2 regions of the Streptomyces sp. NPDC018031 genome follow, and region 1 is predicted to be linked to the other one. Evidence: predicted binding sites of a transcription regulator. Region 1 holds the regulator's gene; the other holds the start of a gene.
The links. Region 1 encodes HspR, which represses chaperone genes until heat shock. Its sites were predicted from a motif close to TTGAGNNNNNNNNNCTCAA; they were not measured.

Region 1 (8,681 bases):
ACCGGCGACCTCCAGCGGCTCCAGGCCGAGTACCAGAACTACCGCCGCCGGGTGGAGCGGGACCGGGCCACGGTCAAGGAGATCGCGGTCGCGAACCTGCTCACCGAGCTGCTCCCGGTACTCGACGACGTCGGTCGCGCCCGCGACCACGGCGAGCTGGTCGGCGGCTTCAAGTCGGTCGCCGAGTCGCTGGAGACCGTGGTCGCCAAGCTGGGCCTCCAGCAGTTCGGCAAGGAGGGCGAGCCCTTCGACCCGCTGATCCACGAGGCGCTGATGCACAGTTACGCGCCCGACGTCACCGAGACCACGTGCGTGCAGATTCTGCAGCCGGGGTATCGGATCGGCGAGCGCACCATCCGCCCCGCGCGGGTCGCGGTCGCCGAACCCCAGCCCGGCGCCCAGGGCAAGTCCGACGAGGCGGCCGCCGACGAGGAGAGCGGTGGCCCGGAAGAGGGCTGACGTGACGGCGGACACCGGAGCGGCGGGTATAGCCGGAGCGGTGACGGCAGGAGAGGAGGGACACCGAGGATGAGCCTGAGCCGGGATGTACTGGAGAAGGATCTGTACAAGGTCCTCGGTGTCCCCAAGGACGCCACCGAAGCGGAGATCAAGAAGGCGTACCGGAAACTCGCCCGCGAGTTCCACCCGGACGCCAACAAGTCCGACGCCACGGCGGAGGAGCGCTTCAAGGAGATCTCCGAGGCCAACGACGTACTCAGCGACCCCAAGCGGCGCAAGGAGTACGACGAGGTCCGCGCGCTGTTCGGCAACGGCGGCTTCCGCCCCGGTCCGGGCGGCACCGGCAGCTTCAACTTCGACCTGGGCGACCTCTTCGGGGGTGCCGGCCAGGGCGGCGGCGGTGCCGGCGGCTTCGGCGGCGGCCTCGGGGACGTCTTCGGCGGCCTGTTCAACCGGGGCGCCGGCCGGGCGCAGCCGCGCCGCGGCCAGGACATCGAGTCCGAGGTGACGCTGAGCTTCACCGAGGCGGTCGAGGGCGCCACCGTCCCGCTGCGCATGTCCAGCCCCGCCCCGTGCAAGGCCTGCTCGGGCACCGGCGACAAGAACGGCACCCCCCGGGTGTGCCCGACCTGCGTCGGCACCGGCCAGGTCAGCCGCGGCGCGGGCGGTGGCTTCTCGCTCACCGACCCGTGCGCGGACTGCCGGGGCCGCGGCCTGATCGCCGAGAACCCCTGCGACGTGTGCAAGGGCAGCGGGCGCGCCCGCTCCTCGCGCACCATGCAGGTCCGGATCCCGGCGGGCGTCAGCGACGGCCAGCGGATCCGGCTGCGCGGCAAGGGCGGGCCGGGGGAGACCGGCGGACCGGCCGGCGACCTCTACGTCGTGGTCCATGTCGAAGCGCATCCGGTCTTCGGCCGCAAGGACGACAACCTCACCGTCACCGTGCCGGTCTCGTTCACCGAGGCCGCGCTCGGCGGCGAGGTGAAGGTGCCGACCCTGGGCGGCCCGCCGGTGACCTTGAAGCTGCCGGCCGGTACCCCGAGCGGCCGGACCATGCGCGCCCGGGGCAAGGGCGCGGTGCGCAAGGACGGCACCCATGGCGACCTGCTGGTCACCATCGAGATCGCCGTTCCCCGGGACCTCAGCGACCAGGCCCGCGAGGCGCTGGAGTCCTATCGTGAGGCCACCGCGGGTGAGGACCCGCGGGCGGAGCTGTTCCAGGCCGCGAAGGGAGCATGACCCCATGGACCCGACGAACAGGGACGGACGGCGGCGCAACCCGTACTACGAGCTGACGGACGAGACGCCGGTGTACGTCATCTCGGTGGCGGCGCAGCTCTCGGGTCTGCACCCGCAGACCCTGCGCCAGTACGACCGTCTGGGCCTGGTCTCGCCGGACCGTACGGCCGGCCGTGGCCGCCGCTACTCGGCCCGCGACATCGAACTGCTCCGCCAGGTGCAGCAGTTGTCGCAGGACGAGGGCATCAACCTCGCCGGGATCAAGCGCATCATCGAACTGGAGAACCAGGTGGCCGCGCTCCAGGCGCGGGTCGCCGAACTCCAGCAGGCGGTGGAGGGCGCGGCGGTGGCGATGCGGCAGCGCGAGGCCGCGGTGCACGCCTCCTACCGCCGCGACCTGGTCCCCTACCAGGACGTGCAGCAGGCGAGCGCGCTGGTGGTCTGGCGGCCCAAGCGGCCCGCCGAATAACGGCCACCGCCCACACCGCTTTCGGGCAACGGCTCCGCACGTCCCCGGCCCCGCTCCTCGGTGCCGGGGACGCGGTCTCTTCGGCACCGGCGGGACGGAGGCGCGGTGCCTTCGGTCCTGGCGGGACGTGGACGCGGTGTCTTCGGCCTGGCGGGGCGGGGGCGCGGTGCCTTCGGTCCTGGCGGGGCGTGTGCGGTTCCTCCGCGTGCCGCGACGGCCGGGGGTGTCTCCTCCCCGGCGGTCAGGCCGCCGGACCGCCACCGGCGGCCCGCGGCCCGGTCAGCCGCGTCAGCCGCCCGTCTTCTCCAGATCGGCCCGCATCCGCACGAACAGCTCGCCCGCCTCGGGCAGCGTGGTGTCGGGGAACAGCGCCACACCGGCGGTGCCGTCGTCGGCCCAGCCGCAGATGACGTTGCCGCTCTCGCTCAGCGAGGCGAGCATGCACTCCACCGATCCGCCCAGCTCACCGGCGTCGGCGACCGGCTCCGCCTGGGGCTGCCCCAGCTCGTGGTCCCACCCGGCGTGGTCGAGCATCCCCCGCCACAGGTGTTCGCGGCGCTTGCCGGTGTCCTCGGGCACGTTGTCCACCCCCATGAAGAGCACCGGCTCGGCGGCGCCGGGCGCGGCGTAGTGGGCGGCGACCAGGGTCATGCCGTCGCGCATCTCCCCGGGGTCGACCGGGACGTCGGAGAGTGCCCCGTCACCGGTCAGTCTGGGCAGGCCGCCGGCCGGCGAGGCCTCCACGACCCGCCGCCGGCCGTCCGGCTCGCCCGAGGGACCGGCGGACGGGTCGGCGGACGGTCCGGCGGAGTCCGTGGTGCTCGGCGAGGCGGTGGTGGCGGAACCCGTCGGGTCGGTGCTGCCTCCGTTCTTGTTGCAGCCGGTCACCGCCAGCAGCACGACGGCTGCGATGGCGGTGACGGCACCGGCTCTGGAACGTCGGCGGACGTGACGCATGGTGATTCCCCCCTTGGTCGGAACTACCCGTATGGGCAGACGTGATCCTTGACGTACGGCAACATCACGTCGGTTCCCGGCACTTTTCCCGACTTCTCGCTGATTTTCGGCGAAGGGCCCATCACCCAGGGTGACGGATCCCGGCTGTCGGCCCGGCGGACGGGATGCCCTTCGTCCACGGCGGGACCGGCCGCCGGAGCCGGCCCGTCTCGCCTGTCCGGGGCACCCGCCCGGGCGTAGGCCGTGCCGGTCCGGCCCGTTCACCGCGTCGGCCGCCGGGCCGGGCGGGTCGTTCGCCGTGCACCGCCGATGCTGCCGGGCGCACCATGGAAGTACGGCAGAGGAGGTACCGCCATGCTGGAAGTCAAGACGGTCGAGAAGCCCGACGAGCGGCGCGATTTTCCCGGAGGCCACCTAGAAGCCCTGCACCTGAGCGGGCTGGACTTCGCCGTGGGCACCTTCGAGCCGGGCTGGCGGTGGACCGAGTCCGTGGCACCGATCGCGGGCACCGCCACCTGCGAGGTCCACCACAACGGTGTCGTGGTCGCCGGGCGGCTGCGCATCCGGATGGACGACGGCGGCGAGACCGAGGTCGGGCCCGGCGACGTGTTCGTGGTGTCGCCCGGTCACGACGCGTGGGTGGTCGGCGACGAGCAGGTGGTCGTGTACGACTTCGCGGGGGCCATGGCCAAGGAGTACGCCAAGGAAGGCTGACCCATGAAGTTCGTACAGGTCATCGAGTACGAGACCGCCAAGGAAGCGGAGATGTCCAAGCTCATGGACGAGTGGATGATGGCCACCGAGGGGCGGCGGACGGTGACGCGGGAGTACCACACGCGGGACCGGGAGAAGTCGAACCACTTCGTGGACATCGTGGAGTTCCCGTCCTACGAGCAGGCCATGATGAACAACGCGCTGCCGGAGACGGTGCGCGTCGCCGAGAGGTTCCGGGCGCTGTGCGACGGGGAGCCGCGTTTCGTGAACCTGGAGGTCATCGACGAGGAGCCGTGACCGGCGGGGCGGCCGGGGCCCTTCCGGATCCGGCTGCCGGTCCGTGGGGCCCCGGCCCGGTCAGGAGCGGGGGCGGGGCGGCGTCACCCGGCCCATGGCGCGGGTGAGGGAGATCTCGATCAGTACCCGGTCGGGGTTGGGTGCCGGGGTGCGCCCGTAGCGCTCGGCGTAGCGGCGTACCGCGTCGGCGACCTGCTCCGGTTCGGTGCGGACCCGCGCCCGGCCCTCCAGGGTGGCCCACCGCTTGTCGGCCAGCTGGCAGACCGAGGTCGGCGCGCCCGCCGCGCCGGCCGCCAGCACGTTGCGGACCTTGCGGCTGGTCCGGCTGCTGATGACGCGGGCGAGGCCCGCCTCCGGGTCGTAGGTGACGCCCACCGGGACGACGTGCGGGGTGCCGTCCGGGCGGAGCGTGGTCAGGGTGCACACATGACGCTCGCGCCAGAAGCCGAGGTACGCGGGGTCGGGGTGCCGGGGGTCGATCGCCATGCGGGGAATCTATGCCGGGCCTCTGTCCGCGCGAACCTTGAGTGGAATAGACTCAACTTATCGGAGGTTGAACAGGGCAGGATTGGTCCATGGCGGTGCCCGGGTACGCGAGCCGGGCACACTCCGCCCGGGGACCGGTCCCGGACACCCCCGGGGCCGCCCGGTCCGGCCCGCCGTGCGGATCGTTTCCGTTGCCGAGAGCGCGAGGAGGAGCAGCAAGACGTGGACGCCGAGCTGACCAACAAGAGCCGGGAGGCGCTGAGCGCCGCCAACGACCGGGCGGTGTCCGCCGGACACGCCGACCTCACCCCCGCCCATCTGCTGCTCGCCCTGCTCCAGGGCCAGGACAACGAGAACCTGATGGACCTGCTCGCCGCCGTGGAGGCGGACGCCGCCGCGGTCCGCTCCGGCGTGGAGCGGCTGCTCGGCGGGCTGCCCAGCGTGCAGGGGACGACGGTGGCGCCGCCGCAGCCCAACCGCGAGCTGCTCGCGGTGATCGCCGACGCCGCGGAGCGCGCCCGCAAGCTGGGCGACGACTACGTCTCCACCGAGCACCTGCTGATCGGCGTCGCCGCCCGGGGCGGCCGCGCCGGTGAGCTGCTGGACCAGCAGGGCGCGTCGGTGAAGAAGCTGCTGGACGCGTTCGGCGAGCGGCGCGGCGCCCAGCGGGTCACCAGCGAGGACCCGGAGGGCACCTACAAGGCGCTGGAGAAGTTCGGCACCGACTTCACCGCCGCCGCCCGGGACGGCAAGCTCGACCCGGTCATCGGCCGGGACCAGGAGATCCGGCGGGTGGTGCAGGTGCTCTCCCGCCGCACCAAGAACAACCCGGTGCTCATCGGCGAGCCGGGCGTCGGCAAGACCGCCGTGGTGGAGGGGCTGGCCCAGCGCATCGTCAAGGGCGACGTGCCCGAGTCGCTGCGGAACAAGCGCCTGGTGGCGCTGGACCTGGGCGCGATGGTCGCCGGCGCCAAGTACCGGGGCGAGTTCGAGGAGCGGCTGAAGACCGTCCTCGCCGAGATCAAGTCCAGCGACGGCCAGATCATCACCTTCATCGACGAACTGCACACCGTGGTCGGCACCGGGGCCGGCGGTGACTCCGCGATGGACGCCGGCAACATGCTCAAGCCCATGCTGGCCCGCGGCGAACTGCGCATGGTCGGCGCCACCACCCTGGACGAGTACCGCGAGCGGATCGAGAAGGACCCGGCGCTGGAGCGCCGCTTCCAGCAGGTGCTGGTGGCGGAGCCGACCGTGGAGGACACCGTCGCCATCCTGCGCGGCCTCAAGGGCCGCTACGAGGCCCACCACAAGGTGCAGATCGCGGACGGCGCGCTGGTGGCCGCGGCGACCCTGTCCGACCGGTACATCACCTCCCGCTTCCTCCCCGACAAGGCCATCGACCTGGTCGACGAGGCCGCCTCCCGGCTGCGGATGGAGATCGACTCCTCCCCGGTGGAGATCGACGAGCTCCAGCGTGCCGTGGACCGGCTGAAGATGGAGGAGCTGGCGCTGAAGAACGAGTCGGACGAGGCCAGCAAGCAGCGACTGGACAAGCTCCGCCGCGACCTCGCCGACAAGGAGGAGGAGCTGCGCGGCCTGACCGCCCGCTGGGAGAAGGAGAAGCAGGGCCTGAACCGGGTCGGTGAGCTCAAGGAGCGCCTGGACGACCTGCGCGGCCAGGCCGAGCGCGCCCAGCGCGACGGCGACTTCGACACCGCGTCCAAGCTGCTGTACGGCGAGATCCCCGGCCTGGAGCGGGAGCTGGAGGCCGCCTCGGAGGCCGAGGCGGAGGCCAAGGAGGCCAAGAAGGAGACCATGGTCAAGGAGGAGGTCGGCCCGGACGACGTCGCCGACGTGGTCGCCTCCTGGACCGGCATCCCGGCCGGCCGGCTGCTGGAGGGCGAGACCCAGAAGCTGCTGCGCATGGAGGACGAGCTGGGCAAGCGGCTGATCGGCCAGAGCGAGGCGGTCCGGGCGGTGTCGGACGCGGTGCGCCGCACCCGCGCCGGCATCGCCGACCCCGACCGCCCCACCGGGTCGTTCCTCTTCCTCGGCCCGACCGGCGTCGGCAAGACCGAGCTGGCCAAGGCGCTCGCGGACTTCCTCTTCGACGACGAGCGCGCCATGGTCCGCATCGACATGAGCGAGTACGGCGAGAAGCACAGCGTCGCCCGGCTGGTCGGCGCCCCGCCCGGCTACGTCGGCTACGAGGAGGGCGGCCAGCTGACCGAGGCGGTGCGCCGCCGCCCGTACAGCGTGGTGCTGCTGGACGAGGTGGAGAAGGCCCACCCGGAGGTCTTCGACATCCTGCTCCAGGTGCTCGACGACGGCCGGCTCACCGACGGCCAGGGCCGCACCGTCGACTTCCGCAACACCATCCTGATCCTCACCTCCAACCTGGGCAGCCAGTACCTGGTCGAACCGCTGACCAGCGAGGAGGAGAAGAAGCAGCAGGTGCTGGAGGTGGTGCGGGCCTCCTTCAAGCCGGAGTTCCTCAACCGGCTGGACGACCTGGTGGTGTTCTCCGCGCTGTCCAAGGAGGAGCTGGGGCGGATCGCCCGGCTCCAGATCGACCGGCTCGCCCGGCGGCTCGCCGAGCGCCGGCTGGCCCTGGAGGTCACCCAGGAGGCCCTGGACTGGCTGGCCGACGAGGGCAACGACCCGGCCTACGGGGCGCGCCCGCTGCGCCGCCTGGTGCAGTCCGCGATCGGCGACCGGCTGGCGAAGGAGATCCTCGCCGGCGAGGTGCGCGACGGCGACACGGTCCGGGTCGACCGGGCCGGCGACGACCTGCTGGTCGGGCCGGTGCCGGCGGACGGGTGAGGACCGCCGCCGGTGATGCGGTGCGGGCCGGCGGGGGCCGTACCCGTCCGGTGCGGGCCGGTGGAGGCGGTGCGGTGCGGGCCGGCGGGGGCCGTCCGGCAAGGGGCGGCGGGGTTCCGGGGGCGGTGCCCCCGCCCCCGGGGCCGCTCGGCGGCCGGGCGGCGGCCGTCCGGTCCCACCGGCGGGCCGGGCCTCCGCCGCGGCGGATCCTGTCAGCCCTCGGCGGATCGGAGGCGCCAGGGGTTGCGGTGACGGGCGGGGTGTGGGGGAGGATGGCCGTATCCGTACGAAGGGAAATCCACGGTGAGCATCGACCCGTCCTCGATTCCGAACTTCGGGGGCCAGCCAGAACCGGAGCCGACCGGCCCCGCGGGCCCGATCATTCCGGACCAGGACCTGGTCAAGCAGCTGCTCGAACAGATGGAGCTGAAGTACGTCGTGGACGACGAGGGTGACCTCGCCGCGCCGTGGGAGCTGTTCCGTACGTACTTCATGTTCCGGGGCGAGCAGGACCAGCAGGTCTTCTCGGTCCGTACGTTCTACGACCGGCCGCACGAGATCGAGCAGAAGCCGCAGCTTCTGGAGGTCATCGACGACTGGAACCGCCGCACGCTGTGGCCGAAGGTCTACAGCCACACCAACGACGACGGCACCGTCCGTCTCATCGGTGAGGTGCAGATGCTGATCGGCACCGGCGTCAGCCTGGAGCACTTCGTCTCCTCCACCGTCAGCTGGGTGCGCGCCTCGGTCGAGTTCGACCGGTGGCTCGTCGAGCAGCTCGGTCTGGAGACCGACATCGAGTCCGGCGGCGAGGACAAGCCGGACGACGAGGGCTGAACAACCCGCAGGGCTGAACACAGGGCTGAGCACGCCCCCCGCCACCCGCGGCCCCCGGTCAGATCGGGACCGGTGCCACGGTGAGGAGGTATGTGCCGTAGAGCCAGGAGAGCCCGGCCAGCGCGACCGCCGTCACCACGGCGGTGCGCGGCCGGGCTCTCGCCATCGCCAGGGCCAGGGGCAGCAGCAGCGGGAAGGCCGGGAGCAGGAACCGCGGCTTGGACGCGAAGTAGCCGGCGCCGCCGAACGCGATGGCCATCAGCACCAGGGTGTACACCAGCAGCGCGAGCGGCGGCCGGTCCAGCACCAGCAGCACCAGCAGCAGCAGCGCCGCCACCAGCAGGGCGAGCGTCATGTGGTACGCCAGCACGCCCTTGTCGAGGACCAGCCGGCGCAC
Region 2 (8,681 bases), on a different contig from region 1:
AGCGCTTCTGGCCGACGTACTTGGTCTGCAGGAAGGTCTCGAACGCCTCGGCGGCGTTGAGCCGGCGCAGGATCCGCAGCTGCTCCTCGCGCTCCGGCTTGGTGTGCGGGCGCTCCACCCGGTCCTGGATCCACTTGCGCTGCTTGGGGTCCTGGATGTGCATGAACTCGATGCCGGTGGTGCGGCAGTACGAGTCGCGCAGCACGCCGAGGATGTCGCGCAGCTTCATCATGGACTTGCCGGCGAAGCCGCCGACCGCGAACTCGCGCTCCAGGTCCCACAGGGTGAGGCCGTGCTCGACGATGTCCAGGTCGGGGTGCTTGCGCTGGCGGTACTCCAGCGGGTCGGTGTCGGCCATGACGTGGCCGCGGACCCGGTAGGAGTGGATCAGGTCGAAGACCCGCGCCGCCTTGGTGACGTCGTCGTCGTGGCTGACGTCGATGTCCCGGAGCCAGCGGACCGGCTCGTACGGGATGCGCAGCGCCTCGAAGATGTCGTCGTAGAAGCCGTCCTCGCCCAGCAGGCAGTTCGACACGATCCGCAGGAACTCGCCGGAGGCGGCACCCTGGATGACCCGGTGGTCGTAGGTCGAGGTCAGCGTCATGACCTTGGAGATGCCCAGCTTGTTCAGCGTGTCCTGGGACGTGCCCTGGAACTCCGCCGGGTACTCCATGGCGCCCACGCCCATGATCACCGACTGGCCGGGCATCAGGCGGGGCACCGAGTGCACGGTGCCGATGCCGCCCGGGTTGGTCAGCGAGACCGTGACCCCGGTGAAGTCGTCCATGGTGAGCTTGTTCGCCCGGGCGCGGCGGACGATGTCCTCGTACGCCTGCCAGAACTCGAAGAAGTTGAGCGTCTCGGCCTTCTTGATGGCCGCGACGACCAGCTGCCGGTCACCGTTGGGCTTGACCAGGTCGATGGCCAGGCCCAGGTTCACGTGCGGCGGCTTGACCATCGTCGGCTTGCCGTCCTTCTCCGCGAAGGACCAGTTCATCGACGGCATGGACTTGATCGCCTGCACCATGGCGTAGCCGATGAGGTGGGTGAAGGAGACCTTCCCGCCCCGGGCGCGCTTGAGGTGGTTGTTGATCACGATCCGGTTGTCGAACAGCAGCTTCACCGGCACCGCGCGGACCGAGGTGGCGGTCGGCAGCTCCAGCGAGGCGTTCATGTTCTTCGCCACGGCCGCGGACGGGCCGCGCAGCGTGACGAACTCCGGACCGCCGGCCGCACCGGCGGCGGGCTGTGCGGGCTTCGCAGCGGCCGGCTTGGCGGCGGGCGCCGCCGCGGCCGGCTGAGCGGCCGGGGCCTGCGCGGGCTGCGCCGGAGCGGCGGGGGCCTGGGCGGCCGGCTTCGCCGGGGCCGCCGGGGCGGCCTGGGCCGGAGCCGCGGCTCCGCTCACCGGCTGCTGCGGGGCGGCCACAGCGGAGCTGGTGTCCTTGCCCGGCTTGTAGTCGGCGAAGAAGTCCCACCAGGCTCGGTCGACCGAGTTCGGGTCCTGGAGGTACTGCTGGTAGATCTCGTCGACGAGCCACTCGTTGGCACCGAACGCGGCGGCTGGGTTCTTCCCTTGCCCGTCCTGGTCGGTCGAGACGCTCGAGGTGTTGGGGGACTGTGGCGACACGGCGGCAACCGCCCTCTTCCGCTTCCTAAGGTGGTGGACAGCGGGAATAAAGGCTACGCCTTCCGGCACCTTACGTGCAGGCCGCACTGGTCATCGTCGCGCACATCACATTGATCGACGGGTTTCGGGGTGTGACTTGGCGGGAAACACCCCTGGTTTTCCGTACGCGAGAGGACACCGAGCCGCCCACACGCCCGCGTGTGTGCTTCCGCTGACGACCCTACGTCAACCCTGGTCCCGAGTGGTGCCCGGAAGGCTGACCTTGATCCGGCAACCTCGCGGAGATTCGGCCACCCGGATCCGGCCGCCGTGCAGATCCACCGCCCACCGGGCGATCGCCAGCCCCAGCCCGGTGCCGCCGTCGCCGCCCGGGCCCTTGCCCGGCGCCGCGGCCTTCGGCCCGCCCCGGTTGAACCGCTCGAAGACCCGGTACCGCTCGGCCTCCGGGATGCCCGGTCCCTCGTCCAGCACCTCCAGCTCCAGGCTCTGCGGGCCGTCGCCGCGCCGCGCCCGGAGCGTGACCCGGCCGTGCTGCGGGCTGTGCTTCACCGCGTTGTCGATCAGGTTGGCCACCACCTGGTGCAGCCGCTCCGCGTCCGCGTGCGCGGTCAGGTCGGAGGGGAAGACGTCGAGGTTGAGGTGGACGTCCTTGCGCGCATGGGTGCCCGAGCGGTGGTCGGAGCTGGCGCTGCGGGCCATGCTCGCCTCCTTCAGGATCCCGGCGAGGTAGGGCCACACCTCGAAGCGCCGGGAGTGCAGCGGCACCACCCCGTTGTCCAGCCGGGACAGGTCCAGCAGCTGCTCCACCAGCCGGCCCAGCCGCTCGGTCTGCCGCAGCGCCACCCGCATGGTCTCCGGATCGGGCTCCGAGACCCCGTCCACCACGTTCTCCAGCACCGCCCGCAGGGCCGCGATGGGGGTGCGCAGCTCGTGTGAGACGTTGGCCACCAGTTCCTTGCGGTGGGTGTCCACCGCCTCCAGGTCGGCGGCCATCCGGTTGAAGGCGGCGGCCAGGTCGCCGAACTCGTCCCGCCGCTCCGCCGCCCGCACCCGCCGGGTGTAGTCGCCGTTCGCCATCGCCCGGGTGACCTCGGTCATCTCGTCCAGCGGCGCCGACAGGCCGTGCGCCACGAACTGGGTGATCAGCAGCGAGGCGATGATCGAGAAGATGGTGATGATGCGCAGCTCGGTGTCGGAGTGGGCGGCCACGAACACCAGCAGCGTGGTGATGATCACCGAGCCGATGACCAGCGCGCCGAGCGCGGCCTTCACCGAGCGGTACGGGTCGATGGGCCGCAGCGCCTCCCACAGTCGGCTCCACAGCTCCCGCACCGGCACCGGTTTCATGCCGCGGGGGTCTCCAGAGCGTAGCCGACACCGTGCACGGTGCGGATGCGCTCCGCGCCGATCTTCCGGCGCAGCGCCTTGATGTGGCTGTCGACGGTCCGGGTGCCCGAGGCGTCCGCCCAGTCCCACACCTCGGCGAGCAGCTGCTCCCGGGAGAGCACCGCGCGCGGGGTGTTGGCCAGGCACACCAGCAGGTCGAACTCGGTCGGGGTGAGGTGGACATCGTTGCCACGTACCCGCACCCGGCGCTGTGCGTGGTCGATCTCCAGCTCGCCCAGGCGCAGGATGCCGCTGCGCGGGGTGTGCGCGGCCAGCGCGGCCCGCTCCACCCGGCGCAGCAGCACGTGCACCCGGGCCGCCAGCTCGCGCATCGAGAACGGCTTGGTCATGTAGTCGTCCGCGCCGACCCCGAGGCCGACCAGCATGTCGGTCTCGTCGTCCCGGGCGGTGAGCATCAGCACCGGCACCGGACGTCTGGCCTGCACCCGGCGGCACACCTCCAGCCCGTCGAAGCCGGGCAGCATCACATCGAGGACCAGCAGGTCCGGCTGCCATGCCTCGGCGGTGTCCACGGCGGCCGGGCCGTCCCCGGCGGTCTGGACCTGGAAGCCCTCCGCGCGGAGCCGGGCGGCGATCGCGTCCACGATCGTCGGATCGTCCTCGACGACCAGCACCCGGCGCTGCGCCCCGGGCGTGGTCGCGGCGGCGCCGTTCTGGGTGGTGTGAGTCTGATCCATACGCCCGCCCCTGCGTCGTTCCGTGAAACCGGCGGCCTCGTGCCTGGTCACCTGCCCGGCCGCACTCGTAGGCAAGAAGCGTAAAGCCACCGTGCGTAGCTCGGCTACGCACCCCGAGTTGCGAAGTGGACCACGTCAGGGACACCCCGGGCAACCGCGATCTCTTCGGTCCGTACGCCCGTGAAACCGGCATTACGGAGGGCTTCCTCGAACGCCGGGGACGGCTGCGCGGACCACACGGCGAGCACTCCGCCGGGGGTCAGCCGGGCCGCGCAGGCGGCGAGCCCGGCGGGTGAGTACAGGCTCTCGTTGCCCTCGGTGACGGTCCAGTCCGGCCCGTTGTCGATGTCCAGGCACAGCGCGTCGTAGCGGTCGCCGGCCTCCTGGACGTACCGGACCAGATCGGTCCGCGCGATCTCGGTGCGCGGGTCGGCCAGCGCGCCGGCCGACACCGCCGACAGCGGCCCGGTGCGGTGCCAGTCGATGACCGCCGCCTCGCGCTCCACCACGGTGATCCGGCCCCAGCGAGGCTCCGCGGCGGCCTCGGCCAGCGAGAAGCCGACCCCCAGCCCGCCGATGAGCAGCGCCGGGGCCGGCCGGTCGGCGGGCAGCGCGGCGAGGGCGGCCCGGACCAGCAGCCGCTCGGAGCGGCCGTCGGAGGTGTCCATCAGGAAGCAGCCGTTGGCGATGATCTCGTACACCGCGTGATCGGTGCCGCGGCGCCGCAGCACCACTTCGCCGTACGGGCCGTCGCGGCGGTCCAGGACCCGCGGCGACCGGTCGTCGGCGGTGTCGTGCAGCGGGTGGTGCATGAGGGCCTCCAGTGATCGGACAGGGACGAACGAGGCGGTGGAGAGGTTGCCCAACGTGACGGAAATCACACCAGGTTGATGCCGTGTGCCGCCTTCATGGTCGATTGTGGCTCCCGCCCGGGGGGCGGTGATCACTCGGCCGGTGGCCGGGCCGGTCCGGGCCGCCCCGGCGTCGGTCGTCGCCTGGTCGGTGGCCCGCCCCGTCCGGTCGGTGGCTCGCCACGGGTGGGGCGGGCCGGAGGTGGTGGGGAGTGACCGGGGCCGGTCGGTGGTGCGGGGCGGCCGGCGCGTGGCCGGGGCCGGCCGCGGTGCGGGGCGTGTGGTGTGTGGCCGCGCGCCGACCTCGCCGCCGCCCGGGTGTGCCGGCGGACTGCCGGTCGGCCGGACCGGCTGAGCGGTCGGCGCCCGGGCTCGTGTCACCGGCGCCCGGCAGCCTCGTGCCACCTGCGCCGGGCGGCCTCACGCCGGATCGGCGCCCGTTCCGTGAGGCATGGCCGGTTTCTGTGTGTATCACCCCGTTCGCTGAGAGCGAACGCGGCGTGGGGAACACCGGCGGGCGCAGGTGCATTGAGTCGATACAGCTCAAGTTGCTTGCCGAAGGGGAGACCATGGCTTCGTCGTCCGCATCGCTCACCCTGCCCGTACTGCCCCTCGACGACGAGGTGGTGCTGCCCGGCATGGTGGTTCCGCTCGACCTTTCCGACCCGGACGTACGGGCCGCGGTGGAGGCCGCCCAGGCCGCCGCCCGCGCCGCGGGCCGCGCGCCAGGCGGCGGGAAGCCGCAGGTGCTGCTGGTGCCACGGATCGAGGGCAACTACGCCGCGGTGGGCACCCTGGGCACCGTGGAGCAGGTCGGCCGGCTCTCCGACGGCGACCCCGGCGCGCTGATCCGCGGCGTCCGCCGGGTCCGCATCGGAGCCGGCACCACCGGCCCGGGCGCCGCGCTCTGGGTGGAGGGCACCGCGATCGAGGAGCAGGTGCCCAGCCCGCTGCCCGGCTCGGTCACCGAACTGATGCGGGAGTACAAGGCGCTCGCCACCAGCTGGCTGCGGAAGCGCGGCGCCTGGCAGATCGTGGACCGGGTGGAGCAGATCGACGACGTCTCGCAGCTCGCCGACAACTCCGGCTACTCGCCGTTCCTCACCCTCCAGCAGCGGGTCGAGCTGCTGGAGACCACCGACCCGGTGGCCCGGCTGAAGCTGGCGATCACCCGCCTCAGCGACCACCTCGCCGAGCAGGACGTGGCGGAGGCCATCGCCAAGGACGTCCAGGAGGGCGTCGACAAGCAGCAGCGCGAGTTCCTGCTCCGCCGCCAGCTGGAGGCCGTCCGCAAGGAGCTGGCCGAGCTGAACGGCGATCCGGAGGACGAGTCCGACGACTACCGGGCCCGGGTGGAGGCCGCCGACCTGCCCGAGAAGGTGCGCGAGGCCGCCCTCAAGGAGGTCGACAAGCTGGAGCGGGCCAGCGACCAGAGCCCCGAGGGCGGCTGGATCCGTACCTGGCTGGACACCGTGCTGGAGCTGCCCTGGACCGAGCGCACCGAGGACGCCTACGACATCCCCGGCGCCAAGGCCGTGCTCGACACCGACCACGCGGGCCTGGAGGACGTGAAGGAGCGCATCACCGAGTACCTGGCGGTCCGCAAGCGGCGCGCCGACCGCGGCCTCGGGGTGGTCGGCGGCCGGCGCGGGGGCGCGGTCCTCGCCCTGGTCGGGCCGCCCGGTGTCGGAAAGACCTCGCTCGGCGAATCCGTGGCGCGCGCCATGGGCCGGAAGTTCGTCCGGGTCGCCCTCGGCGGCGTCCGGGACGAGGCGGAGATCCGCGGCCACCGGCGTACCTACGTGGGCGCGCTGCCCGGCCGCATCGTGCGGGCGGTCAAGGAGGCCGGCTCCATGAACCCCGTGGTGCTGCTCGACGAGATCGACAAGGTCGGCTCCGACTTCCGGGGCGACCCGGCGGCCGCCCTGCTGGAGGTCCTGGACCCGGCGCAGAACCACACCTTCCGGGACCACTACCTGGAGGTCGAACTGGACCTGTCCGACGTGGTCTTCCTCGCCACCGCCAATGTGCTGGAGGCCATCCCGGAGGCGCTGCTGGACCGGATGGAGCTGGTCCGGCTGGACGGCTACACGGAGGACGAGAAGGTCACCATCGCCCGCGACCACCTGCTCCCGCGCCAGCTGGAGCGAGCCGGACTGGAGCCCGGCGAGGTGACGGTGGACGACGCGGCGCTGCGCAGGCTCGCCGGGGAGTACACCCGCGAGGCGGGCGTCCGCACCCTGGAGCGGTCCCTCGCCCGGCTGCTGCGCAAGGTCGCGGCCCAGCACGAGCTGGGCGAGCGCGAACTGCCCTTCACCATCGGGGCGGACGAGCTGCGCCCGCTCATCGGCCGTCCGCACCACACCCCCGAGTCCGCCCAGGACCCGGCCGAGCGGCGCACCGCCGTCCCGGGCGTGGCGACCGGGCTGGCGGTCACCGGCGCGGGTGGCGACGTCCTCTTCGTCGAGGCGTCGCTGGCCGATCCGGAGACCGGGGGCGCGGGGCTGACCCTCACCGGCCAGCTCGGCGAGGTGATGAAGGAGTCGGCGCAGATCGCCCTGAGCTTCCTGCGCTCGCACGGCGCGGAGCTGGAGCTGCCGGTCGCGGATCTGAAGGAGCGCGGTGTCCACCTGCACGTCCCGGCCGGTGCGGTGCCCAAGGACGGACCGAGCGCCGGCATCACCATGACCACCGCGCTCGCCTCACTGCTCTCCGGTCGGCAGGTGCGGCCGGAGGTGGCGATGACCGGTGAGGTCTCGCTGACCGGCCGGGTGCTGCCGATCGGCGGCGTCAAGCAGAAGCTGCTGGCCGCGCACCGCGCCGGGGTGACCACCGTGATCATCCCCAAGCGGAACGAGCCGGACCTGGACGACGTCCCGGCCGAGGTGCTGGAGAAGCTGTCGGTGCACGCGGTCTCCGACGTCCGCCAGGTGCTGGAGCTCGCCCTCCAGCCCGCCACGGCGGACAGCCGGGTCCCGCTGGCGGCCTGACCTCCGCTCCCGCCCGGCCTGCCCGGGCCGCCCGCCCCGCCGGAGACCACCGCTCGGTCTCCGGCGGGGCGGGCCTGACGCTCACCGGGATGCCGGGCCTCCCGGACGACGGCGGCCGGCCGGTGCTCCGTGGAGCCGGTCGGGGAAACCCCGCACGGCACGGCGGTGGCGCCCGCCGCCATGATCGCGGCGGCGGGCCGACCGCCGTGCCGGTCGAGCGGCCCGGTGCCAGGGTCCGCCGGGCCCCTGGCACCGGGCCGGACTTCGGGATCAGCCGTAGGCCAGGGCCTGCAGCCGGTCGTACGCCCCGTTGAAGAGGTTGTGGTCACCGACGGTCGGGCCGGTGGAGGTGTACTGCCAGATGGTGTGGAAGCCCCAGCCGGCCGGCAGCTCCCCGACGGAGGACCCGTAGCGCGGGATCCACAGCGGGTTGATGGAGCCGAAGCTGCCGTTGTTGCCGGTGCAGGTCTTCCACCAGCTGGTGGAGGTGTAGATGACCGGGTCGCGCCCGGTGCGCGCCCGGTAGGTGTTCACGAAGTCCTTGAGCCAGCTGACCATGGCGCTCTGGGACTTGCCGTAACAGGTCGCCCCGTACGGGTTGTACTCGATGTCGAGCGCGCCGGGCAGCGTCCTGCCGTCCCGGGACCAGCCTCCGCCGTTGTCGACGAAGTAGTTCGCCTGCGTCGCGCCGCTGGAGACGTTGGGCAGGGCGAAGTGGTAGGACCCGCGGATCATGCCGACGTTGTACGACCCGTTGTACTGCTGCGCGAAGTACGGGTTCTTGTACGTGGTGCCTTCCGTGGCCTTCACGTAGGCGAACCGGACACCGCTGTTCCAGAGCGTGGACCAGGCGACGTTGCCCTGGTGACTGCTGACGTCGACGCCTTCCACGGAGGCGAGCAGCGAGGGGGTCCCGGCCGTGCCGCCCCGGGGGTCGCCGCCCCGGGCGCCGCCCTCGTGCTTGAGGATCTGGGAGCCGGCCCAGTGGTCCTCGGGGTGCGGGGCGGGCTTGCGTTCGTCCGCCGAGGCGGTGCCGGTCAGCGACACGGTCAGGAGGGTGGCGATGACCCCGGCGATCGCGGTCACCGTGCGCCGGGCCGATGCAGGTCTGTGCGCAGGCATGGGGTGC

Region 2: the regulator HspR is predicted to act here: its motif matches at 5,091-5,109, upstream of lon (endopeptidase La).

What each region holds. Positions count from the first base shown of each region.
Region 1 covers NZ_JBIRFT010000004.1:169,790-178,470, reverse strand. Annotated here, with positions in the region: gene grpE (nucleotide exchange factor GrpE) at 1-459, shown strand, start outside; gene dnaJ (molecular chaperone DnaJ) at 529-1,698, shown strand; gene ACH4B3_RS13105 (heat shock protein transcriptional repressor HspR) at 1,703-2,167, shown strand; gene ACH4B3_RS13100 (hypothetical protein) at 2,456-3,124, opposite strand; gene ACH4B3_RS13095 (cupin domain-containing protein) at 3,479-3,838, shown strand; gene ACH4B3_RS13090 (hypothetical protein) at 3,842-4,135, shown strand; gene ACH4B3_RS13085 (pyridoxamine 5'-phosphate oxidase family protein) at 4,196-4,621, opposite strand; gene clpB (ATP-dependent chaperone ClpB) at 4,844-7,447, shown strand; gene ACH4B3_RS13075 (YbjN domain-containing protein) at 7,751-8,284, shown strand; gene ACH4B3_RS13070 (hypothetical protein) at 8,343-8,681, opposite strand, start outside.
Region 2 covers NZ_JBIRFT010000001.1:458,114-466,794, reverse strand. Annotated here, with positions in the region: gene ACH4B3_RS01940 (multifunctional oxoglutarate decarboxylase/oxoglutarate dehydrogenase thiamine pyrophosphate-binding subunit/dihydrolipoyllysine-residue succinyltransferase subunit) at 1-1,627, opposite strand, end outside; gene ACH4B3_RS01935 (ATP-binding protein) at 1,853-2,974, opposite strand; gene ACH4B3_RS01930 (response regulator transcription factor) at 2,971-3,711, opposite strand; gene ACH4B3_RS01925 (spermidine synthase) at 3,816-4,523, opposite strand; gene lon (endopeptidase La) at 5,132-7,552, shown strand; gene ACH4B3_RS01915 (lysozyme) at 7,823-8,674, opposite strand.